Regions from separate parts of the Streptomyces thioluteus genome, predicted to be linked through region 1. Evidence: riboswitches for the same ligand, from Rfam matches in the RefSeq annotation. Region 1 holds a riboswitch; the other holds the start of a gene.
The links. Region 1 has a riboswitch for cyclic di-AMP ahead of ABD794_RS01610 (C40 family peptidase). Riboswitches for the same ligand answer to the same signal wherever they lie in the genome.
Positions count from the first base shown of each region.

Region 2: it holds a riboswitch for cyclic di-AMP, as region 1 does, so the genes downstream of both, ABD794_RS01550 (transglycosylase family protein) here and ABD794_RS01610 (C40 family peptidase) in region 1, are expected to answer to the same signal.

Region 1 is NZ_BAAAXZ010000014.1:5,584-8,983, forward strand. Features, by position in the region: gene ABD794_RS01600 (spherulation-specific family 4 protein) at 1-297, shown strand, start outside; partial or broken gene ABD794_RS01605 (endo alpha-1,4 polygalactosaminidase) at 279-1,137, shown strand; cyclic di-AMP (ydaO/yuaA leader) riboswitch at 1,326-1,475, shown strand; partial or broken gene ABD794_RS01610 (C40 family peptidase) at 1,482-1,958, shown strand; gene ABD794_RS01615 (YchJ family protein) at 2,638-3,072, opposite strand; gene ABD794_RS01620 (hypothetical protein) at 3,231-3,400, shown strand, end outside.
Region 2 is NZ_BAAAXZ010000013.1:13,285-16,684, reverse strand. Features, by position in the region: gene ABD794_RS01555 (transglycosylase family protein) at 1-818, shown strand, start outside; cyclic di-AMP (ydaO/yuaA leader) riboswitch at 1,113-1,259, shown strand; gene ABD794_RS01550 (transglycosylase family protein) at 1,301-1,996, shown strand; gene eno (phosphopyruvate hydratase) at 2,249-3,400, shown strand, end outside.

The DNA of each region.
Region 1 (3,400 bases):
GTGTCCCGGGCGTTGGGCGCGCGGACCGTCGTGCTCAACCCCGGCACCCACCCGGACCCCGGGTACGCCGAGGTCGCCGACCTGCTCGTGACCTTCGAGGGGTCCTGGGGAGGCGTACCGCACCGCGCGGGTGCCCGACTGGACGGCCGACCATCTCCCCTCGCGCTTCTGCCACTTGGTCTACGGTGTGCCCAGGAACGGGCCGGACTGGTGGCACGTACGGCCGGCAGGCGGGGTGCCGCGGTGCACTGCGCCGTGCCGGGAAAGGGAGAGAATCCATGGCAGACCGCACCTTGAGACGGCTGGGGGGCGCGGCCTTCGCGACGGCCGTGCTGCTGATCGCGACGGCTGCGCGGGGACGACGACGTCACCCTCCGACTCCGACGACCCCTCGGTGGGAGACGAGTTCGCCCTCGGCGCACCCGCGTCCCGGTGGTGCGCGCTGGCAGCCGAAGCCCGGTACGCGCTGGCAGTGGCAGCTGGACGGCGCCGTGGACACCTCCGTCGACGTTCCCGTCTACGACATCGACGGCTTCGAGAACGATGCGGCGACCGTGGCGAAGCTGCACGCGAAGAAGCGCAAGGTGATCTGCTACATCAACGCCGGCGCGTACGAGGACTGGCGGCCGGACCAGGGGAAGTTCCCGGAGTCCGTGCTGGGCGCGAAGAACGAGGGCTGGAAGGGCGAGAAGTGGCTCGACATCCGGCGCCTCGACGTCCTCCGGCCCATCATGGCGGAACGTTTCGACATGTGCCGCGAGAAGGGGTTCGACGCGGTCGAGCCCGATCTGACCGAAGGGTTCCGCAACAAGACGGGCTTTCCGCTCACCGCCGCCCACCAGTTGGCGTTCAACCGCATGATCGCCTCCCTCGCCCATGAGCGGGGCATGCCGTCGGCCTCAAGAACGACCTCGACCAGATCCCCGAGCTCGTCGGCGACTTCGACTTCGCCGTCAACGAACAGTGCGCGCAGTACGGCGAGTGCGAGAAGCTCAAGCCCTTCGTGGCGAAGGGGAAGGCCGTCTTCCATGTCGAGTACGAGATGGCGCCCCGTGAGTTCTGCGGCGAGGCGAAGGAACTGGGGCTCTCCTCCATGCAGAAGAGCTGGGCCTGAACGCCTGGCGCAAGCCCTGCTGACGGCACCCCGAAACGGGACGTAGCGGGACGGAAGTCACCGCGCGACGCGTGAAGAACCTCACAGAACCCCCTTTCGGCACCGGTTTTCGGTGGCGGGATGGTGCAGGATCTGCACCGCAACAACCAAGAAACCCGTCAAAGAGGCGGGCGACCCGGGCGGACGCGAGTCCTGCCGCCGCTCCGGGTGCGGAACTGATTCGCGGATCGGCAGGAGCGGGAGACCCAGGCAGGACGAACCACGAAGGCGGTGGTTCTAGGGGTGAAGCCACATGGTGGCGGGCAACTTTGTCAGCCCGAACCCGACAGGTCATCTTTCGCAGGCGGATGACGAAGGGCTTATCGGCATGTCTGCGCTGCACTCGAATACCGCGCTCATCTCCCGGGCCGGTACCGCACGGCCCTCACCGCCGCGACTGTCGCGGCCTCCGTCCTGCTCCCCGGCCTCGCCGGCGAGGCGCAGGCGGCCCACGTCGCGGGTGCCAAGGCCGTCAAGGTCGCGGCCTCGAAGAAGGGCTCCTGGTACCAGTGGGGCGCCACGGCCCCAACCGCTTCGACTGCTCGGCCTGACGCAGTATCCTTCAAGAAGGGGGCCGGCAAGAAGCTGCCGCGCATCGCGGCGGACCAGTACAACGCGACCCGCCACATCTCGCGCGGCTCGCGCACCACGGGCGACCTGGTCTTCTTCCACTCCGGACAGCAACGTCTACCACGTGGGCATCTACGCGGGTGGCGGCAAGATCTGGCACGCGCCCGGCACGGGCAAGAAGGTCCGTCTGGAGAAGATCTGGACGAACAGTGTGTGGTACGGCCGCGTGCGCTGACGCGTGGCGTTCACGGGGGTGTGAGTTTCTGCCCCGGTCCCGCCCTTTCTCCGTTTCCGCAGGGGCTGCGCCCCTGCGCCACCTCGCGGCACGCGCCGCCGCGCACGGGGGCCGCGCTCCACGCGGCGGGGCGGGGCTCCGCCCCCGCACCCCGCTGGGGGCTGCGTGCCCAACCGGGGGTGCATCCCCACCCGGGCTGCACACCTGCTGGGGGCCGCACCCATGTTGTGGGCCGCCTCCCACCGGGGGCCGCGCCCTCACCCCGGGGCCGCGGCCCCACCGGGCCGCACCCTCACCGGGAGCCGCACCCCACCAGGGGCAGCGCCCCTTGGGGCCCGGGCTGAGGCATGCCCCGAGGTCCTGACCAGGGCTTCGCCCTGCGCGCCACCGGGGCTTCGCCCCCTGCACCCCGCAGGGTTCCGCCCTGCACCCCGGAGCAGGGCTGGGCCTCCGACCCCCGAAGTGCCCGCCCTCCGGGCGCCGTCCTCAACGCCGGCCGGCCGGGGCGCACCGTCCAGCCCGTCCGGCGTTTGAGGACCGACGCGCCGAAGGCGCGTTGCGGCCCGGGGCGCAGCCCCGCCCCACCACTCGGAGCGTGGTGTCGGGTCCGGGGCTTGCCCCGGGAGAAATGGTTGAAAGGGCGGGTCCGGGCACACCCCCCCCGGCGGAAAACCGTCGCTCACATCCCGTCCACATACACCCACTTCCCACCCTCCCGCACGAACCGGCTCAGCTCATGCTGGGAGTCCTCCGCACCCCCCACTCGGCAGTGCGCCCGGAACTCCACCGTCCCCTCCTGGTGGAACGCCGTACCGCCCGACGCCGCCAGGATCTCCAGCCCCGTCCACCGCACCTGGTCGTCCAGGTCCAGCACCGCCGGACGGGTGGAGGAGTGCCACGTTCGCAGCAGATACGCCGCGTCCCCGACCGCGAAGGCGCTGTAGCGCGAGCGCATCAACCGCTCGGCGGTCGGCGCGGAGGACCGACCCGCATGGAAGGCGCCGCAACAGTCGGCGTACGAGGCGGACAGGCCGCACGGGCAGGGGGAGGCGGGAGTGATGCTCTTCTTGGACACCCCGCGATTCTCCCCCGCGCGGAACCCTTTCGGTCGCATGGAGGGCATTTGTCGACATTCCGCGTCGGAGGAGGAAAACCGCACGTCACGGCGGAGGGAGTCACCCCCACCCGGCCGCGCGCCCTGACGGATGATCGGTTGCGGGCCCGGCCCGCCCCGGCACACGGTGGGCTCGAACCGGAAGGGAGTCTCCACCCATGCCCGTGAAACAGTCCACCACCGTCGCCCTCACCCTCTGCGGCTCGCTCGCGCTCGGCCTGGCCGGCGCGGCCATCGCCGTGGAACCGCTCGCCGCGCCGAAGCCGAGGCCCGCCGTCGCCCCGAACGTCACCGCCCGGCTGGGCCTGCTCGGCAGCCTGGGCAACAC
Region 2 (3,400 bases), on a different contig from region 1:
AGGAGCAGGGCCCGTACGCCTGGCCCGCCTGTGCCGTGAAGTCGGACCTGGCCAAGGAGGGCCCGGCGCCGGACGTGAACCCGGGACGCGCCGACACCTCCACTCCGGAGCCGGAGCACAAGCCGTCGTCCGGGGCGCGGGAGCACGACGACCGGTCGTCGGACCGGTCCGCGCCCAACGGCGCGCCGTCGGACGGCTCTTCCGGAAGCGAAGGCTCCCAGGGCAAGCACCGCAAGCCGGCCGAGGACGACGCCCGGAAGGCCGACGACGCCGGGAGGACCGACGGCGCCCGGAAGACCGAGGGCGACCGCAAGGCCGAGGGCGACCGCAAGGCCGAGGACGACGCACGCGGCACGACGGACGCGCACGCGCCCGCGAAGAGCCCCGGGAAGACCCGGGACGCGCCGAAGAGCGACCCCGCGCCCTCCCGTTCCGCCGACCGCTCCACCGAGCCGTCCCGCACGCCGCACTCGCCGGCGCCCGACGGCACGTCCGGCGCCGACAGGAGCCCGGGCGCGGACCGTGGCGCGGACGCGGACACCGCTCCCGGCGCGGACGCCGGAGCGGGGACGGGCAAGCACCGCGCGCAACCGCCGCGTTCGGACGCGGAGCGCCCCTCGCGCGGTGGTGCGGAAGCGCGCGGGAACGGGCCGCGTGCCGAGGACTACACCGTGCGCCCCGGTGACAACCTGTCAGCCATCGCGCAGGAGCACTCCGTCCCGGGCGGCTGGCACCGGATCTACCACGACAACAAAAAGGTCGTCGGTTCCGATCCGAATCTCATTCACCCAGGCCAGCAGCTCGAACTGAAGAAGTAGGAGGGCAGTTCGGGTCGAATGTCCGTTCCGAACGAAAGTGAGACATGGGTCTCGTTGACGTCGGCTCGGATACGGCCCGTCAGGAGCCGAAGAACCGTCTCCCACCTGCGGAAACGTCAAGTTCCCCAGGGTATGGGTTCCAGCCGGTGGCCGAAAAGGGGGGTTTGAACCCGTAGGCCGCCTGTGCTTAACGTCGTCACCGCTCGCCACCGCGAGCACCACGGTCGTCACGCCGAATCCTGCCGGCGGCCGGGGGAGTCGTCGCGCAAGCGCCGTAGGCAGGAGCGGGGGAACCAAGGTAAGTCGCCGCGACGGTCCGCCGGTCAGTGACCGGGGGTGCCGCAGCGGCTAGGGGTGAAGCCGGGTGCGCGCAAGCCGCCCGGCCGGGCAACTCACGCCCGAACCCGACAGCTCACCTCGTAGGCGCCGGTGAGGAAACCGAGTCATGTCCCAAGGGCAAGCACCGTCGTCCGAACAAGGCCATCCGCATCGCCACGCTCGCGGGTGTCACCGGCGCCGCAGTCGCCGCCCCGCTGATGGCCGCGACCTCCGCCCACGCCGCTTCCGTGGAGACCTGGGACCGCGTCGCCCAGTGCGAGTCCGGCGGCAACTGGTCCATCAACACCGGCAACGGCTACTACGGCGGCCTGCAGTTCTCGCAGTCCTCCTGGGCCGCCGCGGGCGGCACCGCCTACGCCCCGCGTGCCGACCTCGCCACCAAGGGCCAGCAGATCCAGGTCGCCGAGAAGCTCCTCGCCATGCAGGGCCCCGGCGCCTGGGGCTGTGCCGGTGACGGCGGCCTGACCTCCGGCGGCCCGAAGGCCGACGTGGACACCGGCTCGTCCGCCAAGTCCACGCAGAAGTCCACCGGCGAGCGCAGCGTCTCCACCAAGACGCACGCCGACCGCAGCGAGCGCCAGGCCGCGCCGCGGCACGCCGCTCCGCAGCAGAGCGACGAGGAGGCCCCGGCCGCCAAGCCGGCCGCCCCCAAGCACGCCGCTCCGAAGACGGTCAAGATGGGCGACGGTGAGTACCAGGTCAAGGAGGGCGACACCCTCGCCAAGATCGCCGAGGCCAAGAAGGTCAAGGGCGGCTGGGAGAAGCTCTTCGACCGCAACAAGGACATCGTCGAGAGCGCCGATCTCATCTTCCCCGGCCAGAAGCTGCACCTCAGCTGACCCGGCCACCTCTGGCGAACCGCCCCGTTCCGATGCGCCCACTCCCCCGAGCCGCATCGGAGCGGGGCTCCGCCGTTCCTGAACGCGGTTCCCCCCACCGTTCACCGCTGGGCGAACATCCAGCCCATTCATCCCGTGATCTCGGCGTTTGTGCCATTTTTCCGGCCGGGCGGCGGTCCGCGGGCGGGCGGACCCTCCGGGGCCCGTTAGGCTCGTGTCCCAGAACTCCAGACACACACGAAGGAGACCCTCGTGCCGTCCATCGACGTCGTCGTAGCTCGCGAGATCCTCGACTCGCGAGGCAACCCCACGGTCGAGGTCGAGGTCGGCCTCGACGACGGCTCCACCGGCCGTGCCGCCGTGCCGTCCGGCGCCTCCACCGGTGCCTTCGAGGCCATCGAGCTCCGCGACGGGGACAAGAACCGTTACCTGGGCAAGGGCGTCGAGAAGGCCGTGCTGGCCGTCATCGAGCAGATCGGCCCGGAGCTCGTCGGCTACGACGCCACCGAGCAGCGCCTGATCGACCAGGCGATGTTCGACCTGGACGCCACCGACAACAAGGGCTCGCTCGGCGCCAACGCCATCCTGGGCGTCTCCCTGGCCGTCGCGCACGCCGCCTCCGAGGCGTCCGACCTGCCGCTCTTCCGCTACCTCGGCGGCCCGAACGCGCACCTGCTGCCCGTTCCGATGATGAACATCCTCAACGGCGGCTCGCACGCCGACTCCAACGTGGACATCCAGGAGTTCATGATCGCGCCGATCGGCGCCGAGTCGTTCTCCGAGGCGCTGCGCTGGGGCACCGAGGTCTACCACACCCTCAAGGCCGTGCTGAAGGCCAAGGGCCTGTCCACCGGCCTGGGCGACGAGGGCGGCTTCGCCCCGAACCTCGGCTCCAACCGCGAGGCCCTCGACCTCATCCTCGAGGCCATCAAGCAGGCCGGCTACACCCCCGGCCAGGACATCGCGCTGGCGCTGGACGTCGCCGCCTCCGAGTTCTTCAAGGACGGCGTCTACAAGTTCGAGGGCCAGGACCGCACCGCGGCCGAGATGACCGACTACTACGCCGAGCTCGTCGCCGCGTACCCGCTGGTCTCCATCGAGGACCCGCTGTTCGAGGACGACTGGGACGGCTGGCAGACCATCACCGAGCGCCTCGGCGACAAGGTCCAGCTCGTCGGTGACGACCTGTTCGTCACCAACCCCGAGCGCCTCGCCAGGGGCATCGAGGACGGCGCCGCCAACGCCCTGCTGGTCAAGGTCAACCAGATCGGCTCGCTGACCGAGACCCTCGACGCCGTCGAGCTGGCCCAGCGCAACGGCTACAAGTGCATGATGTCCCACCGCTCCGGCGAGACCGAGGACGTCACCATCGCCGACCTGGCCGTCGCCACCAACTGCGGCCAG